2 regions of the Lactococcus taiwanensis genome follow, and region 1 is predicted to be linked to the other one. Evidence: predicted binding sites of a transcription regulator. Region 1 holds the regulator's gene; the other holds the start of a gene.
The links. Region 1 encodes Rex, which represses fermentation and respiration genes when NADH is low (regulators of the CRP and FNR family bind a similar motif). Its sites were predicted from a motif close to TTGTGAANTANTTCACAA; they were not measured.
Positions count from the first base shown of each region.

Region 1 (9,564 bases):
ATTGCCTTTGGGGTTATTTTGCTCGCCTTAATTTTGGGGCTCTTTGTTTACGTCCAATTCAATACCTATTACCCTTCACAGCAAGCTGTATCAAAAAGTAAAAAAGCCGAAGAACGTGGTGATACTCTTATTTTTAAAGGTCAACCTGAAAATCCAAGTATGATTTTTTACCAAGGTGCTTTTGTAGATAATAGAAGTTATAGTGTTTGGGCGAGTGAGGTGGCGAAAGCAGGTTATACTGTTTATCTTTTGAAAACGCCACTTAATCTGGCAATAGTTAATCCAAACAAGGCTTCATCTGTTATTGATCGTGAACATTTAAAAAGTTATGTAGTGGGTGGACATTCGTTAGGTGGAGTCATGGCAAGTCGTTTTGCTGAAAAAAATAAACAACAAACTGCTTTAGAAGGGGTATTCTTTCTTGCGAGTTATCCAGATAAAAAAGGGAGTTTAAAAGGTTATCAAGGAGCTGTTCTATCATTAGTCGGCACACAAGATGGTGTCTTGAATTGGTCAACTTATAATAGATCAAAAGCTTATTTACCGAAACAAACAAGTTATCAAACCATCCACGGAGGAAATCATGCAGGGTTTGGAAGCTATGGAAAACAAAAAGGGGATAATAAGGCAAATATTAGCAATTACCAACAACAAAAGGAAGTAGCTACCCTACTTGTACAATGGTTGGAGGATATAGATTAAACACCCAAAGGACCTTTATGAGGTCTTTTTTTATAAAAAAACCACTAGTTATAAAACTAGCGGAATGTATAGAATAGAATATGTTGGCGAGTATTTGCGTATAAAGACCAACATATATGTTAATCATATCACATACTTTAATGCTAAGCAAATAAAAAATGCAATCTTTAAATAACACAAATTATATTCCTTGTGCAATCATTGCTTCGATGACTTTTTCAAAGGCAGCAACATTTGCTCCGAATACATAGTTATCATATTGTTTAAAGCGAGCTGCTGATTCAGAAATTTTTGAGAAAATATCTTCCATGATTTCTTGTAATGCTTTGTCTACCTTTTCAAAAGACCAACTCATACGCTCAGCATTTTGAGACATTTCCAATGCAGAAACAGCTACTCCACCAGCATTTGCAGCTTTGCCTGGAGCAAAAAGAACCTCATTTTTTTGAAGATAGTGTGTGGCCTCTAATGTCGTTGGCATGTTTGCACCTTCGGCAACTGCCTTGACTCCATTTGAGACGAGCTGTTTCGCATCGACTAAAGTAAGTTCATTTTGTGTAGCACAAGGTAAAGCAACCTCACAAGGAATACTCCATATATCCTTACCCTCTTTATAAAGGGCTTCAGGGTGGGTTATTACATATTCAGCAATTCGACCACGTTCAATCTCTTTTATATTTTTAACAGTTTGTAGGTCAAGACCATTATCATCACGGATATAACCTGTCGAATCAGACATTGCTATTACTTTGGCTCCTAGTTGTTGTGCCTTCTCTGCTGCATAGATTGCGACATTTCCTGAGCCAGAAATCACGATTCTCTGATTTTCAAGCGATAAACCATGGGTTTTCAACATCGCATTTGTTAGATAAAGGAGGCCATACCCAGTAGCTTCAGTTCGTGCTAATGAGCCGCCAAACGTCAGCCCTTTTCCAGTTAAGATACTTTGATGACTACTGGTGAGACGTTTATATTGTCCAAAAAGATAGCCGATTTCGCGGGCACCCACACCAATGTCACCAGCAGGGACGTCAATATCAGGACCAATATATTTGTAGAGTTCACTCATAAAGGCTTTGCAAAAACTGAGAATTTCTCGATCTGATTTACCTTTTGGATCGAAATCAGACCCTCCTTTGGCTCCCCCAATAGGAAGTCCGGTGAGTGCATTTTTAAAAATTTGTTCAAATCCTAAAAATTTAATGATACCAATATTAACATTATCTCGTAATCGTAATCCCCCTTTGTAAGGACCAAGTACATTATTAAATTGGACTCTATATCCTGTGTTTACCTGCACTTGCCCATCATCATCAAGCCACTGAACTCGAAATTTTATTTGTCGATCTGGCTCGGTAAGGCGTTCAAGTATAGCCTCCCTTTTATAATAATTCTCATTTTTTTCAATAAGAGGATGCAGTGAATCGAGAACCTCGTCTACAGCCTGTAGAAATTCAGTTTCATTCTTATTGTTATTTTTAATTTTTTTCTTAACTTCAGTGACATAGGACATAGCTAATCCCCTTTCTTTATGAAAAACTTATTATATTATAACATTTTTTAGTAAAATAAAGAACATTACAAATTGTCTGTAAAATAGTTTGAGAGCACTTCAAAATAAGTCATATCTTCTAACCCTTTCACAGAAACTTTGGAATATGTTATACTAAAGTGATTCGTATAAGGAAGGTGGCCGAGGATGTCAGCAACACATTTTATGGCGGTGATGCTTATTGGAGTGATCGTCGCTAATATACTAAAAGAGTATTTTTCAAAAATTTCTGAGACTTTTATTCTTATCGGGGTAGGTCTCCTAATCAGTTTTCTGCCTGGCTTCAGACATTTTGAATTAGAGCCAGATTTTTTTATGATGATGATCATAGCTCCTTTAATGTTTTTTGAGGGCAGTAAGATTTCACTTAAGTCGGTGCGTAAAAATATAAAAGGGATATTTTTTCTATCCATTACTTTAGCAATCATCACTGTTTTACTGGTAGCCTTTCTGACAAGTCATATAATGAACAGTTGGATTTTTGCACTAGCTATTTGTTTTGCGGCCATTGTCACGCCAACGGATTCTGCTGCTGTAAAATCAATTATTGCGGGTAAACAAATGCCTGTTGGGGTTAATGAGGCAGTTGAATTTGAGTCTCTTTTTAATGATGCAACAGGTCTTGTTTTACTGAGTCTAGGTCTATCTGTGTTAGAAAGTGGTCATTTCAATCTTTGGCAAGGGATTGGGCAATTTGCCTTTGTTGCAATTGGTGGGATTGTTATTGGTTTGATTGCGGGTAGTATTCTTATACGAATAAGAATGGGGATAAATTTACGTGCAACACGTCCAGAAGCTACTATCATTCCTATTTCGCTACTTACCCCCTTTTTTATTTATCTCTTAGCCGAACATCTTGGAACTTCTGGTATTTTAGCTGTTGTAGCTGCTGGGCTGGTTCATAATTTTGAAGCAGATGTACTAAAACTAACTTCCACGAATGTACAGTTGACCAATCAAACCATCTGGGAAATAATCAGTGACATGTTAAATAACTTCGTATTTATTTTGTTAGGTGTTAGCCTAGTGGGAATAGCGGAGATTCTGTGGAACCTAGGGCTTATGCGGGCTTTGACTTTATTCTTGGTTAGTGTTCTTGTTTACCTTTTGATGCTCTTTATTCGGAAATTTTGGACATATAAAAGAGGAGTGCAAGCTTTAGATCATTTCTTTAGTGATGATCGCGATGTACGAAGTAAAGAAACGACAGTCTTTGCTTTATCGGGAGCTCATGGTACAGTAACCCTTGCGATGGCCTTCTCTTTGCCAATAAATTCCGCCATTATAAGTACTCAGAATCGTGAATTGATGATTACGATGGCAGCTATAGTTATTGTGTTAAGCCTTGTTGTTCCAACCCTCATATTACCTCGTCTGTTGCCGGCTGCTCGTTCACAAAACCATTCCAATATTAATGATATGCGAGAAGCAATGGTTGACTTTGCGATTATTAATATGTCTCAAAAGGATATGACGCCTCAAATACGTAATAGTTTAATCAAACAGTTGCAATCTCAAAAAGGACTACAAATTCCTGATCATAAAAAAAGTCAAGTATTGATGGACCAAATTATTCAGGAACAAACAGACTTCTTAAAAAGTGATGAGGTTACAGCACATTTTTCTGCTCGTGCCATAGAGTATTTTAGTGAATACTTTATTGGCAGAAAGCGAAGTCCACTCTTTCGCTTTAAAAAAAGGAAAAAAAGAACTTATGAAACTGAAAATGTAGACTACAACGAATTAGTACTATTAAGAGATGACTTAATGGGCCTAGAAAAAAATCTCTATGAACACAGTATGCAAACGCTAGAAGAACTTGAAAAAACAAGATTGGCGCAAAAGGAAATGGAATTTAGTGACATAGAAGAAGTAAAGCGGATTTTGGAGAGTCGGCATCATCGGACACGAAATGAAATTCAAGAAGATGCTCAAATACCAGAAGAGTTCCTTATTGAAGCTTTTCAATTGGAATATCAATTTATTATTGAGAAAGTAAACGACGGCTCTATCTCAAAAGAGCTAAGTAATAAATTATTCAAAGAAATAAATAATGCTCAAGTATTACAGTTACAAAGAGAAAACTAAATATTAAAAACCAGTTCATAGAAAGCTGGTTTTTTTCTTTAATGGGAAATGAATTGCATGCTACAAAGGACACTTCTTAATACCATCGCACAACTTTTTATTAATGATGGATGAAAATCTATTTTTAACATTAATATGAAATCATTTGAAAAAATATTTTAAATATAGAGGATGATTTATATGGTAAAATAAATTTCTAAACTATTTTGAGGGTTAAAGTAACCTAATATTGATGTTGAAGTACTTTAACCTTATGCTATTGTTGGTTGAAAATTTTAAGAAGGAGAGCGTGTTAGATGCAAAAAAAAAGACTGTGGGGGAGTGCTTTATTACTCATAGCATTCGTTTTAACAAGTAAACATGTCTCAGCAAGTGAGAAAGAAGTAGTCTATCGTTTGTACAATCCTAATAGTGGGGAGCATTTTTATACAACTAGTTTTTATGAACAAAACACTCTGAAAAATGTAGGTTGGCGCGACGAAGGAGTTGGTTGGCAAGCTGCAACAAAGGGAACACCTGTCTACCGAGTATATAATCCCAATGTTAAGGGAGGGAATCATTACTATACTATGAGTAATTATGAGGCTAAGAGTTTAATCAAAGCTGGTTGGCGATGGGATAACAATGCCAAACCTGTTTTCTATTCGGGGGGGAGCGTCAACTTATATGTTGCTTATAATCCGAATGCACAGTCAGGTAGTCACAACTATACCACAAATGTTTATGAACAAAATAACCTCCTTAAAAATGGTTGGAAATATGGTGCAATTGCTTGGAAAACGATGCCTTCTGATCCGCTTCCTACACTACCGCAAGGCTGGTCTATTGATCGCGCAATAAATACCAATAATTACTCCACACAAAGTTATGCATATAAACAATGCACATGGTGGGTCTATAATCGTGCCAAGGAATTTGGTATTAACTATGGATTATATATGGGCAATGGAAAAGACTGGCAGAACCAACCGGGTTACACGGTAACTAGCACACCACAACTTCATAGTGCAGTAAGTTTTAAAGCGGGGCAGCTGGGGGCAGATGCTAGTTATGGACATGTAGCTTTTGTGGAACAGATACATTCTGATGGGTCTATCCTCATCTCTCAGTCTGGAACAGGTTATAAAACATTATATGACTACCAAGTCCTAAGTAAAAAAGAAGCTGGACAATTAAAATATATTATTGGAAAATGATTTGTTCAGATTTTGACAAATAAGGTATTCTTTTTCTTTCTAATGTAAAAAATTGATAGTGAACAATTAAAATAAATTTGACTTTATCAATTTTTAATGTTAACTTCAAAGGGTATTATTAGGAGAATTATATTATGAAAAAAAAGATACTTTTGTCGGTAACATTTCTGGGTATAATTACACTTAGTGCTTGCTCAAGTACAAAAAATAGTGATGAAAAAACTCAAAAACATTCTGTAACCAGTTCATCAACTCAAAAATCTCTTTCTCGTTCAAAAAGCACATCAAGTTCTAGAAATAATGCTACGGCAGGTAGTCAAACTGAGAAGAGCAGTACAGGAAATATCTCCAAAAGTAGTACTTTTCCTTTATCAGGATATAGCTCTGAACAAATTGAATACGCACGAGTGACGGAAACATTGCTAAATTATTATAAGATCCAGCATCGACCAGTTTCTATTGAAGTCACTAAAAACGGCACCAACCACCCCGTTTTTCCTTTTTCAGGTTCTGTAGTTGTACCTCGTGATACGGTAACATTATCCTTTAGTTATGATCATACGATGGCTGGAACTAGTACTGTAACCTATAGTTCAAATCATAATGGTACGATTAATTTTTATAAAGATCCCAATCATTACCAGGACGTGAGGTACCTTCAAGATCCGGTTTGGGTTAAACAAGAGTCACAAAAATTATTGGATAGTACGCAATTGATTGAAATTCCTACCTCATTTGATAAGCAAGCTTCCCAAATTATATCTGAGATAGTGATTAAATAATAAGGTAAGCTATAAAATAGCATCAAAAAAAAACAGCTAGATTTAGCTGTTTTCTTATTCATTTTTTTCATTATTTCCCATAAAGAAAAGGAGGGTTTGGAGCTCTTTAGTTAAATCGATAGATTGAACAACAACGTCTGATGGAACGTGAAGACGAATTGGTGCAAAGTTTAAGATTCCTTTGATTCCTGCTTTGATTAAGTCATCGACAACTTCTTGAGCATTTTCTTTTCGAACGGAGAGAATGGCAGTTTTTATTTCAGATTTTTTGACATTTTTTTCTAGATCAGAAATATTATAAATGGGAATTCCATCGTCGGTTTGTGTTCCGACTAAAGGATTCCCAGCAATATCGTAAGCTTGAGTGATTCTCATTTTATTCCGTTCTTGGAAGTGGTAGTGGAGAAGGGCTCGACCAAGGTTACCGACACCAATTAAAGCAATGGGCGTTTCCTGATCTTGTCCGAGTAGTTCGCCGAAAAAATCGCGTAGAGTTTGAGTTTCATAGCCGTAACCCCGACGGCCCAGTTCCCCAAAAAGAGAAAAATCACGTCGAATTGTTGCAGCATCGACGCCGATTTTTTCGGAAATCAGTTGTGAATTAGTACGAGAAATATTTTCGTCAACTAAGCTTTTGAAGAGACGGTAGTATTGGGGCAAACGCTTTGCAGTTGCTTTGGGTAAGTTCTTACTTACTTTATTTTCGTTCATGTTGATACCTCGAATTTATAATTACTTTATTTATTTTATAATATGTTTTGTGATTATTTTACCAAAAGTTTGTGAAAAACTCAACTAAATTGTTTTTTTCAATTTTTTTCAGAAGTTTAGATGTAAAACTAAATATAATTTTAAAGAAATCTCATAAAACGCTTTCTTTAATTTGTCTTTCATGTTAGAATAGAAATATGAAAAAAAGATGAGGAGAAAATTATGATTAAAGTTTATCTCAGTGGTTCCTGTTCGTCCTGCAGAAAAGCTAGAAAATGGCTTCGAAAACGTCAACTAGAATTTATGGAAATAAATTTGTCTTCTACAGTTATGAGTAAAGAAGACTTGATCAAAATCTTATCTTTAACAGAGAATGGCTTGGAAGATATTATTGCTGTACGCGGAAAAACCTATCTAAATTTGGAACAAGAGTTTGAAAGTTTGAGCTTAGAAGAAGCTATCCGATTAATACAGAAAAATCCTCGCCTTTTGAAACGTCCACTTATCTTTGATGATAATCGTTTGTTAGTGGGTTTCAATGAGGAAGGGATTCGTGCCTTTGTACCAACGGAAGTTCGTAAGGTGGAGTTGAAACAACGTTTAATTTTAGCATAATTTTTAAAGAAAAGTGTTCAACTCGCTCAGTGAACACTTTTCTCTTTTCTTAAAAACTACAAAAAGACTTTGTTAAATGTTATAATCAGTTCATATGCTTTCTTTGGAGCAGTTATAATATACCTGCTTTGAAGAAACTTCGATCAGTTATAAAAAGGAAGATACAAACAATGATACTATTGCAAGGAAATGGAATTGCACGGACTTTCGGCGGTGACACCTTATTTGAAAATATCAATTTTAGCCTCCAGGATCACTCCAGAATTGCTTTAGTTGGGCGAAATGGAGCTGGTAAGTCAACTTTACTTAAAATCATCGCTGGAGTTGAAGAGGCCAGTCGTGGAACGATTTCCAAAACAAAAGATTTAAGTATGAATTACTTAGCTCAAGATACCGGGTTGAATTCCTCACGGACAATATTTGCCGAAATGCTTTCTGTTTTTGATTTGCTTCGCCAGATGGAGAAGCAATTGCGTCAGATGGAATTGCAAATGGGAGAACTTGCTGGGGAGGAATTGACAGCTTTGATGAAACGTTACGATGCTTTATCAGAAGAATTTCGGATGAAAAATGGATTTACTTATGAATCTGAAATTAAGTCTGTCTTAAATGGGTTTCGTTTTGATGAAGCAATGTGGGAAAGAGAAATTTCAAGTTTATCAGGGGGGCAAAAAACACGTTTGGCTCTTGCTAAGATGTTGCTTGAAAGACCACAACTTTTGATTTTGGATGAACCAACTAACCACTTGGACATTGAAACTTTAGCTTGGCTTGAAAATTACCTTAAAAATTATGAAGGAAGTTTATTGATTGTCAGTCATGACCGCTACTTTTTGGATAAAGTAGTTAATGAGGTCTTGGAGTTGTCGCGAGGAGAATTGACTCGTTTTTCTGGAAACTACTCGCGCTATGTTGAACAAAGAGAGCAAAAATTACTCACTGAGCTCAAAAATTTTGAAAAACAACAAAAAGAAATTGCTAAATTAGAGGATTATGTTGCCAAAAATTTAGTTCGTGCTTCGACGACTAAAATGGCACAATCACGTCGTAAAAAGTTGGAGAAAATGGAGCGTTTAGACGCACCGACAAGTGATGATAAATCGGCTAATGTCACTTTTACTCCTGAAAAAACGTCTGGAAATGTTGTTTTGACCGTTTCAGAAGCAACGGTGGGTTATGAAGATAATCGTCTCTCTGGACCGATTAACATTGACGAGCGTAAAGGTGAGTCCCTTGCCATTGTTGGGCCAAATGGAGTAGGTAAAACAACATTGATTAAGTCAATTGTGGGACAAATTCCATTTTTAGCAGGTCAAGCAAAATTGGGTGCCAATGTTACTTTGGGCTATTATGACCAAGAACAAGGGAGATTAACTGCTTCAAATACTGTTTTAGACGAATTATGGAATGAGCATCGCTTACTTAATGAAGTTGAAATTCGCAATTTGCTTGGAGCCTTTCTTTTTAGTGGAGATGATGTAAAGAAAACGGTTGGGATGCTTTCGGGTGGTGAAAAAGCCCGTCTTTTACTTGCTAAATTAGCAATGGATCACGATAACTTTTTAGTTTTAGATGAACCAACCAATCACTTGGATATTGATTCACGTGAGGTCTTGGAGAATGCTTTGATTGATTTTCCAGGAACAATCTTGTTTGTTTCTCATGACCGCTATTTCATCAATAGAGTAGCTACCAAAGTTTTAGAAATTGCTCCCGAAGGAAGTACAGAATTTTTGGGAGATTATGATTATTATGTCGAGAAAAAAGAAGAAGTACAAGCTGAGAGTAATTCTTCAGAAAATGGGGAGCCGATAGAAAGTTTAGCTCAACAAGATTTTACAGCTCAGAAAGAAGCTCAAAAGAATCGACGTAAAGTAGAGCGCGAAATCAAGGCTTGTGAAGAGAAACTAGCCGATTT
Region 1 covers NZ_CP070872.1:1,057,729-1,067,292, forward strand. The annotation lists gene JW886_RS05255 (alpha/beta hydrolase) at 1-702, shown strand, start outside; gene gdhA (NADP-specific glutamate dehydrogenase) at 884-2,215, opposite strand; gene JW886_RS05265 (cation:proton antiporter) at 2,402-4,342, shown strand; gene JW886_RS05270 (CHAP domain-containing protein) at 4,639-5,538, shown strand; gene JW886_RS09860 (hypothetical protein) at 5,673-6,320, shown strand; gene JW886_RS05280 (redox-sensing transcriptional repressor Rex) at 6,375-7,031, opposite strand; gene JW886_RS05285 (Spx/MgsR family RNA polymerase-binding regulatory protein) at 7,254-7,646, shown strand; gene JW886_RS05290 (ABC-F family ATP-binding cassette domain-containing protein) at 7,817-9,564, shown strand, end outside.

Region 2 (9,564 bases), 320 kb from region 1:
CAAAGCTGGTGAAGATGGCGTTATGATCGGTTTCGACTGTGCATCATCAGAATTCTACGAAAACGGTGTTTACGACTATACTAAATTCGAAGGTGAAGGCGGTAAAAAACTTTCAGCTGCTGAACAAGTTGACTACCTTGAAGAACTCGTTTCTAAATACCCAATCATCACTATTGAAGATGGTATGGACGAAAACGACTGGGATGGATGGAAACTCCTCACAGAACGTCTTGGTAAAAAAGTTCAACTCGTTGGTGACGACTTCTTCGTTACAAACACTAAATACCTTGAACGTGGTATCCGTGAAAATGCTTCAAACGCTATCTTGATCAAAGTTAACCAAATTGGTACTTTGACAGAAACTTTCGAAGCTATTGAAATGGCTAAAGAAGCTGGTTTCACAGCAATCGTTTCTCACCGTTCTGGTGAAACTGAAGATTCAACAATCTCAGACATCGCTGTTGCAACTAACGCTGGTCAAATCAAAACTGGTTCACTTTCACGTACAGACCGTATGGCTAAATACAACCAATTGCTTCGTATCGAAGACCAATTGGCTGAAGTGGCTCAATACAAAGGTCTTAAAGCATTCTACAACCTTAAAAAATAAGGTTTATCAACGAATGATTTAGAGATAATCCTTCTCTTTCTTTAGAGAAGGGTTATTTTTTATAAAAAATATTCTATGAAAAAACTACTAGTAAGCTAGTAGTTTTTATTTTATTTAGATTTTTGATAAGAGTCCATCTTCAATCTTATAAACACTGTCGCTATTTTCAATCATCCTTTGGTCATGTGTGACCATGATTGTTGCCTTGTTCTTTAAATGAGCTTCTTGTCTTAATAATTCAACAACCTGATAAGCATGTTCAGTGTCTAAACTTGCGGTTGGTTCATCGGCCAAAATTAAATTTGGTTCATTAAAGAGGGCACGAGCAATGGCTGCCCTTTGACGTTCCCCTCCCGAAAGCTCACTTGGATATTTATTATTAAGGTCTAAAATATCAAGTGATTTAAGAAGTTCACTCCCTTTTTTAGAAGTTAGTTTTTCGTGATTGATTTTATCAATTAATAGAAATTGCTCTTCAAGGGTTAAATAAGGAATCAAATTAGAACTTTGGAGGATGAAACCTATTTCTTTAAATCTAAGTTTGGAACGCTCTTTTTCAGAAAGTGGAGTAAAGTCTAACCCATTAATGGACATTTTTCCAGAAGATGGACTTTGCAATCCACCTGCAATTGTGAGAAATGTACTTTTGCCTGATCCGGATGGACCAATAATTGAAACAAATTCTCCTTGATTGACTGCTAAATCAATTCCTTTGAGTGCCTGAATCTCATTATGACCACTCCCAAAAGATTTTTTTACATTTTCCATTTTAAGAATTGTTGTCATTTTTAACCTCCAATTGCTTTTGTTGGGTCAATTTTACGGATAGTAATGAGTGAAAAAAGCGACCCAATCATTGATACGATGATGAGAATTAAAGTATAGAGCAACCAGTTTGTAAGACTAATTTCAAATGGCATTGCATCGGGTAAGATAAAGCTAGTTCCATAACTTGCTATAAAAGCAACGAAGACGCCAACTAAACTAATGATAAAGCTTTGACCAAGTAAAGAGTTCATTATTATGCGATTTGAAATTCCTTGGGCTTTCATTATGCCAAAAATCGGAACTTTTTGAAGAGTTATGACATACATAAAGACTCCAATAATCAACAGTACAATCAGAAATAAGAAGTAAATCATTGCGCTGAGTGTCATATTTTGAGCAGAATAACCTGGAATATCGTTAATTAAATCAGAAATAGAGATGACTTTATATTGATTTGAAATAGAAGAATCAATCTTAACTTTCCCAGATTTTACAACGACAGCATTAACAGAAGAAGTTGAAGTACTTTTTTCACCAAACTTTATCTGATTCAAAGCGGAAAATGAGGTATAGATAACAGGCGAGGCAGAATAAGAAGAGGCTTTTGAAATTCCGACAATTTTTATTTTAATATTATTATTTCCCACGGAAACTTCTTGACCGATTTTATATCCTTGATTTGCCAGTTTTTTCGAGATAATCATTTCTAAATGATTGTCAGTAAATTTTTTCCCCTCAAGAACTTCTGGCATGATTTTAGAGCTATCAGGCAGGGCAATGATAGCGATATTATCTCGCTCGCTTTTTGATTGACGCATAGAAGTAGAAAACAAAGATAATTCTGAACCATTTTCTACATGAATATTACTTAAATCATCAGAAGTAATTTGTGAAGCAGAAATAATATTATTTGAACTTGTTGATAAAACAACTTTTTCGGCTTGCCAATCAAGGACGGCTTGTTTAAATTGACTGGCAAGTCCTACAGATAGACCAGATAGTATAAAGACTACATAAGCGATTAAAAAAATAATGGCTCCGATTAAGGTGTAGCGAGCCTTGTTATAACGTATTTCTCTCAATGCTAAAAACATCAAATCTCCTTTCAGCTTTTTCTATCAGTAATATAATTAAGTAAACCTGCGGTGACTAATTTGATTTCTTTATCATAATTTTCAATAAAAGTTTTCTTAGTCCAATTTTCACTGAATAATCTGTAAATGAGGTTATGAACAACTGATTTTAAGACTTGTGAAACTGGATTATTATTTTCACTAGCTGGGACAGTTGCTGAACTTTTGGGTTTCCAATCTCTTTCAAGTTCATAAGTCCAATCTAAAAATCGATATTTATAAAGTTGATATTGAGGAGAATCAATTAAATTTTCAAGAAGGAGATATTTGTATTTATCTAGCGCCTCTTCAATGGAATTATCTTTTAATAAATTAAAAAATAAATCATGAATTTCAAGGGTTTCTTGCGAGAGGACATAGAAATAGGCATCTTTTAAATCTTCAAAATACTGATAAAAACTCCCTCTCGGAATATCAAGCGCTTTTACGATGTGCATGATTTTTGCCTCGTGAAAAGAATGTGTTTGAAATTCATTTAAACAGGCATTATATACGCGATTGCGTTTTTCATCAGATAGACTAAAATAGGTTGATTTAGGCATTTTTTCTCCAATTCATTCAATTTATGACACTGTGTCATTTATTAAATTCTAACAAATAAATTGATTAACATCAATTATTTAAATTTTTTAAGCAAAAAAACTACTGACAGTTTTGTCAGTAGTTTTGTTAATAAATTTACTGTGAATAAGTGGCTGACAGTTCTGTCAGTAAAGTTATGAACACTTATTTAGCTAACTCTTTTTCAAGAGCTAATCGTTGAACTTTCATTGTTGCTGTACGAGGAATTTCATCGTAAGCCATAAGAATAGGTTCATTTAAAAATGGCAAATCAACAATTGAAGCCCACCAAGCTGACCAATCCATTTCCGCATTTTCAGCTAGAGCCAAAATAGGTTGTGGTTTACCAGATTTATCACGAATAATCACCACTTCATCTAAGAAGTCATGTTGGTCTAACAGAAGATCTTCAATTGCCAAATTAGATTCTATTTTATCGATTAAATCAACTTGCCGGTCATGTAAAAAGAGAATTCCGTCTTCATTCATGAGGCCCCAATCGCCAGTATCCCACCAGTCACCATAGACTTCTTTATCAAAACGTTCTTCTTCTTTATAGTAAGTCAAAGCTCTCCCCTTTGAGAGGAAGTGGATTCTTCCAGGCGTACCTGCAGGACATTCATTTCCATTTTCATCGGCAATACGTGCTTTAGATAATCCAGGCATACCAATCCCCATTTCACGGGCATTCGTGTCTGCTAAAGTTGATAAACGATGCTTTTTCCAAATCATTGGGCCACATTCTGATTGTCCATAAATTTGTAGGAAGACTGGCTTTTTTTGCTTAGAGGCAGAAAGAAAAGTGTGCATTGTCTCTTTATTAATTGCATCAAAAGTTGAGTGAAGGTAACGAATTGAAGCAAATATGTCAGGGTCTTGCTTTGCAAGATTTGCTAAACGAACAAAATCGTTTGGATGAGTTTCAAAGGCATAAGGCTGATGTTTAGCAAAAAGATTGACAAGATTATCTTTTGCTAAATCATTGAGGGGCATAAGGCCAAACCCAAAGGTCATTGCTGATGAAACCCCTATATTGAAACGAGAATGAACAGGAGAAATATGGAAAGCTAAAATCTCTTCCTTATCAGGCATCCAATCCATTACAGTTCTTTGAAGCACCCAACGCCAACCCATTGAATTAGCAGAGTGAGCGATTAATTTTGGTACACCAGTTGTTCCAGAAGTATGAGTGAGATAAGCAATCTCATCACTGGCCAATTGCTGACTGTCAGCAATTTGAGTGGGTTTTTCCAAAGCAAATTTACTGACAGCAAGTTTTTTAGAATCTTCAATATTTTTCATTTCATTGACAGTTCTGTCAGTAACTTGGTCATAAATGAGCCAAGGCTCATCTAGACGTCCAGCTAAAATGTCCATTGTTTCGGCAGGAAGATGATAAGAAATCATTGCTGGAACAGCGCCTAAATAAGAAATAGCAACCGCTAAAAGATAGGTATCAAAGGCACTAGATTTAAAAATAATGACTTTATCCGATTTTTTGATTCCCAGCTCAGCTAGGAGACTTGCCTTATCAACAATGGCTTGATGAGTCTTTTGATAAGTCGTTTCAAGAGCTAGTTCAGGGAAAGCTCCAACAGCCTCATCAAAGATAATTGGGCTATCCGGAAACTGTTCAGCTGATTTTTTAAAGTTTAGATAGAGATTCAATGGTTCATGTTTAAAGTTCAAAATCATACTCCTCAAGGTTAGTATGTTTATTGTATCACAAACTATAGGAGACACCAATACATTTATTAATGACAATTTGATTAAACACTTTACAGAAAAAGAAGCGAAAAACCCTACATCGGACACAAATGAATGATTTTCTGCTACAATTGAATATGATAAGAGCTGATGGGTTCTTTTAAAAGCTGTAAGCGAGTATGAATGAATGATAAAAAACTATGAATTATCTCCTGATAAAAAACTAATCTCTACATCTGAAATGAAAAATTTTACTTATGTGTTAAACCCAACACGTGAGGAAATCGGCACTGTTTCTGAGTATTATGACTTTCCCTTTGACTATTTGTCAGGTATTCTTGATGATTACGAAAATGCCCGTTTTGAAACGGATGATAATGATAATAATCTGATCTTGTTACAATATCCAGCTGTTTCTAATTATGGAGAAGTCGCTACTTTTCCTTATTCTCTAGTCTGGACTAAAAATGAATCTGTTATTCTAGCCCTCAACCATGATATTGATAACGAAGCGCTTTTTAGCCGAGAATATGATACGAAACGTTACAAGCACCAACTTATTTTTCAAGTAATGTATCAGATGACCCATACTTATCATGATTATTTACGTGATTTTCGTATTCGACGGAGGAAACTTGAAGTGGGGATCAAAAATTCGACAAAAAACGACCAAATTGTTGATATGATTGCTATTCAGGCTAGTCTAATTTACTTTGAAGATGCACTACACAATAATCGTGAAGTACTTCAAAATTTTATAGATTACTTGCGTGAAGATGATGAAGACGGTTTTGCTGAAAAAATCTATGATATTTTTGTCGAAACAGATCAAGCTTATACAGAAACGAAAATTCAGTTGAAATTATTAGAAAATCTCAGAGATTTGTTCTCAAATATTGTAAGTAACAATCTGAATATCGTTATGAAAATTATGACTTCAGCTACCTTTGTTTTGGGGATACCAGCAGTTATTGTTGGATTTTACGGGATGAACGTCCCAATTCCTGGGCAGGATTTGAGATGGATGGTCTGGGCAATTTTCTTTGTTGGAATTTTGGTCTGTGGCTGGGTGACCTGGCTGTTACACCGCAAAGATATGTTATAAAGAGCTAGGAGCTCTTTTTTTCTTTGTGAAAAATTTCATTAGAAATGAAAGGGTTTGATTTCCAGTGTCTTGACTCTACTTTCTTTGTGAAATTAACGCGAATTATTCTTTAAAATACTGATACAGTTTTTAAGATAACGCTTACTGTATTAGTAAAGAATCTCAAATTTCTTATTGTTTGCGCTTGCTATTGCGTAACTGTATGATATAATGAAAGAGTAATTTGAAACAGAAAGAACGAAGGAGATTTCTAAAATGAAAACCGAAGTTACTGAAAATATTTTTGAGCAAGCCTGGGAAGGTTTTAAAGGAACGGACTGGCGTGATAAAGCCAGTGTAACACGTTTTGTGCAAGATAACTACAATCCTTATGACGGAGATGAAAGTTTCCTTGCTGGTCCTACTGAGCGCACGCTTAAAGTAAAAAAAATTATTGAAGATACAAAAGCACACTACGAAGAAGTAGGTTTCCCGTTTGATACGGATGTAGTGACTTCTATCGATAAAATTCCTGCTGGCTATATTGATCCAAATGATAAAGATCTTGAATTGATTTATGGTATGCAAAATAAAGAGTTGTTCCGTTTGAACTTTATGCCTAAAGGGGGACTTCGTGTTGCTGAAAAGATTTTGACAGAACATGGTCTTTCAGTAGATCCTCAATTGCACGAAGTTTTGTCTCAAACTATGACTTCCGTAAATGATGGAATCTTCCGCGCTTACACTTCAGCAATCCGTAAAGCACGTCATGCGCATACCGTAACAGGATTGCCAGATGCCTACTCTCGTGGACGTATCATTGGTGTTTATGCTCGTCTTGCACTTTATGGTGCTGATTACCTTATGAAAGAAAAAGCACGTGAATGGGACGCAATCACTGAAATTAACGATGAAAATATTCGTCTTAAAGAAGAAATTAACATGCAGTACCAAGCGTTGCAACAAGTTGTAAACTTTGGTGCTTTGTATGGTCTTGATGTTTCACGTCCAGCGATGAATGTGAAAGAAGCTATCCAATGGGTTAACATCGCTTATATGGCTGTATGTCGTGTTATCAACGGTGCTGCAACTTCACTTGGACGTGTGCCAATCGTTCTTGATATCTTTGCAGAACGTGACCTTGCTCGTGGAACATTCACTGAACAAGAAATCCAAGAATTTGTTGACGATTTCGTATTGAAACTTCGTACAATGAAATTTGCTCGTGCTGCTGCTTACGATGAACTTTACTCTGGTGACCCAACATTCATCACAACATCTATGGCTGGTATGGGTAATGACGGACGTCACCGTGTTACTAAAATGGACTACCGTTTCTTGAATACCCTTGATACAATCGGTAATGCTCCAGAACCAAACTTGACGGTCCTTTGGGATTCTAAACTCCCATATGCTTTCAAACGTTATGCAATGTCTATGAGCCACAAACACTCATCTATCCAATATGAAGGTGTTGAAACAATGGCTAAGGATGGATATGGTGAAATGTCATGTATCTCATGTTGTGTCTCACCACTTGATCCAGAAAATGAAGATGGACGTCACAACCTCCAATACTTTGGTGCGCGTGTCAATGTCTTGAAAGCAATGTTGACTGGTTTGAATGGTGGTTATGATGACGTTCATAAAGATTATAAAGTATTCGACATCGAACCAGTACGTGATGAAATCCTCGATTATGATACTGTAATGGATAATTTTGATAAATCATTGGATTGGTTGACTGATACTTATGTTGATGCGATGAATATCATCCACTACATGACTGATAAATACAACTATGAAGCAGTTCAAATGGCCTTCTTGCCAACTAAAGTTCGTGCTAACATGGGATTTGGTATCTGTGGATTCGCAAATACAGTTGATTCACTTTCAGCAATTAAATATGCTAAAGTTAAAACTTTGCGTGATGAAAATGGCTATATCTACGATTATGAAGTAGAAGGTGATTTCCCTCGTTATGGTGAAGATGATGACCGTGCCGATGATATTGCTAAACTTGTCATGAAAATGTACCATCAAAAATTGTCTTCTCATAAACTTTACAAGAATGCTGAAGCAACTGTATCACTCTTGACAATTACTTCAAATGTGGCTTACTCTAAACAAACTGGTAATTCTCCAGTGCATAAAGGGGTATTCCTCAATGAAGATGGTACAGTCAACAAATCTAAACTTGAATTCTTCTCACCAGGTGCTAACCCATCTAACAAGGCTAAAGGTGGATGGTTGCAAAACCTTCGCTCATTAGCTAAATTGGAATTCAAAGACGCTAATGACGGTATCTCATTGACTACCCAAGTTTCTCCACGTGCCCTTGGTAAAACACGTGATGAACAAGTGGATAACTTGGTTCAAATTCTTGACGGTTACTTCACACCAGGTGCTTTGATTAATGGTACTGAATTTGCTGGTCAACACGTTAACTTGAACGTTATGGACCTTAAAGATGTTTACGATAAAATCATGCGTGGTGAAGATGTCATCGTTCGTATCTCTGGTTACTGTGTCAATACGAAATACCTCACACCAGAACAAAAACAAGAATTGACTGAACGTGTCTTCCACGAAGTGCTTTCAAATGATGATGAAGAAGTAATGCACACTTCAAACATCTAATGACTTATGATAATTTAATGAAAAACCTGTCAGCTTTGATGACAGGTTTTTCTGATTCTAACAACTTAAAATAAATAGTTTTTTAACTATTAATTCTAGTTTCGTAAACCTAAAAAATATGCTAAAATAGATGAATGAAAAAAGTTATCGGATTGACTGGTGGGATTGCGAGTGGAAAATCAACGGTGGTTGATTTTTTGATTTCTAAAGGTTACCAAGTGATTGATGCAGACCAAGTGGTTCGCCAATTGCAGCTTCCAGGTGGGAAATTATATGAGGCCATTGTTTCACATTTTGGGCGTGATTTTATTGATAGTAGTGGCCAACTTGATCGAGCGAAACTAGGAAAGTTGGTTTTTGCGGATCCTAATAAACGACAAGAGTTATCAACAATTCAAGATGACATTATTCGTCAAGAACTTTATGCTCAAAGGGCGCGCTTATTAGAAAAAACGGAGATAGCAACAGCTTCTGGGGATAAGAAATTTGCTGATCATTTACTGATGGCGCCGTCAGTAGATGAAGTATTTTTCATGGATATTCCACTGCTTCTTGAATATAACTATACTGGCTTTGATGAAATTTGGTTGGTCTATATTGATGAAACTACGCAATTAGAACGCTTAATGGCTCGTAATCATTTCACAAAAGAAGAAGCCAAGCAACGCATCGCGGCACAAATGCCTTTGTGGAAAAAACGAGAAGTAGCCGATCGTATTCTGGATAATTCAGGAAGCATCGCAGAGCTAGAAAAACAAGTGGAGGATGCATTAATGCAGTTAAATAGAAAAAAGAGAGGTAAATCAAACGAAAACTGTTAATTGGAAAAGAAACTTATTCATCACGTGGATTGGCTGTTTCTTTGTAGGCTCTTCTTTTTCGTTGGTGATGCCTTTTTTACCCTTATACATCCAAGGTCTAGGTGTCAAAGGAGGAAATGTTGAGCTTTATTCTGGCTTGGCTTTTTCTTTGACTGCTCTAGCTTCCGGACTGGTGGCACCCATCTGGGGAAGATTAGCCGATGAACATGGCCGTAAAGTAATGATGGTGCGCGCAAGTAT
Region 2 covers NZ_CP070872.1:734,943-744,506, forward strand. The annotation lists gene eno (surface-displayed alpha-enolase) at 1-610, shown strand, start outside; gene JW886_RS03740 (ABC transporter ATP-binding protein) at 725-1,396, opposite strand; gene JW886_RS03745 (ABC transporter permease) at 1,399-2,472, opposite strand; gene JW886_RS03750 (TetR/AcrR family transcriptional regulator) at 2,484-3,053, opposite strand; gene JW886_RS03755 (class I adenylate-forming enzyme family protein) at 3,238-4,761, opposite strand; gene JW886_RS03760 (magnesium transporter CorA family protein) at 4,967-5,884, shown strand; gene pflB (formate C-acetyltransferase) at 6,140-8,503, shown strand; gene coaE (dephospho-CoA kinase) at 8,638-9,324, shown strand; gene JW886_RS03775 (multidrug efflux MFS transporter) at 9,287-9,564, shown strand, end outside.
Region 2: a site for Rex is predicted at 5,908-5,925, ahead of pflB (formate C-acetyltransferase). Genes of this name have one in related genera too.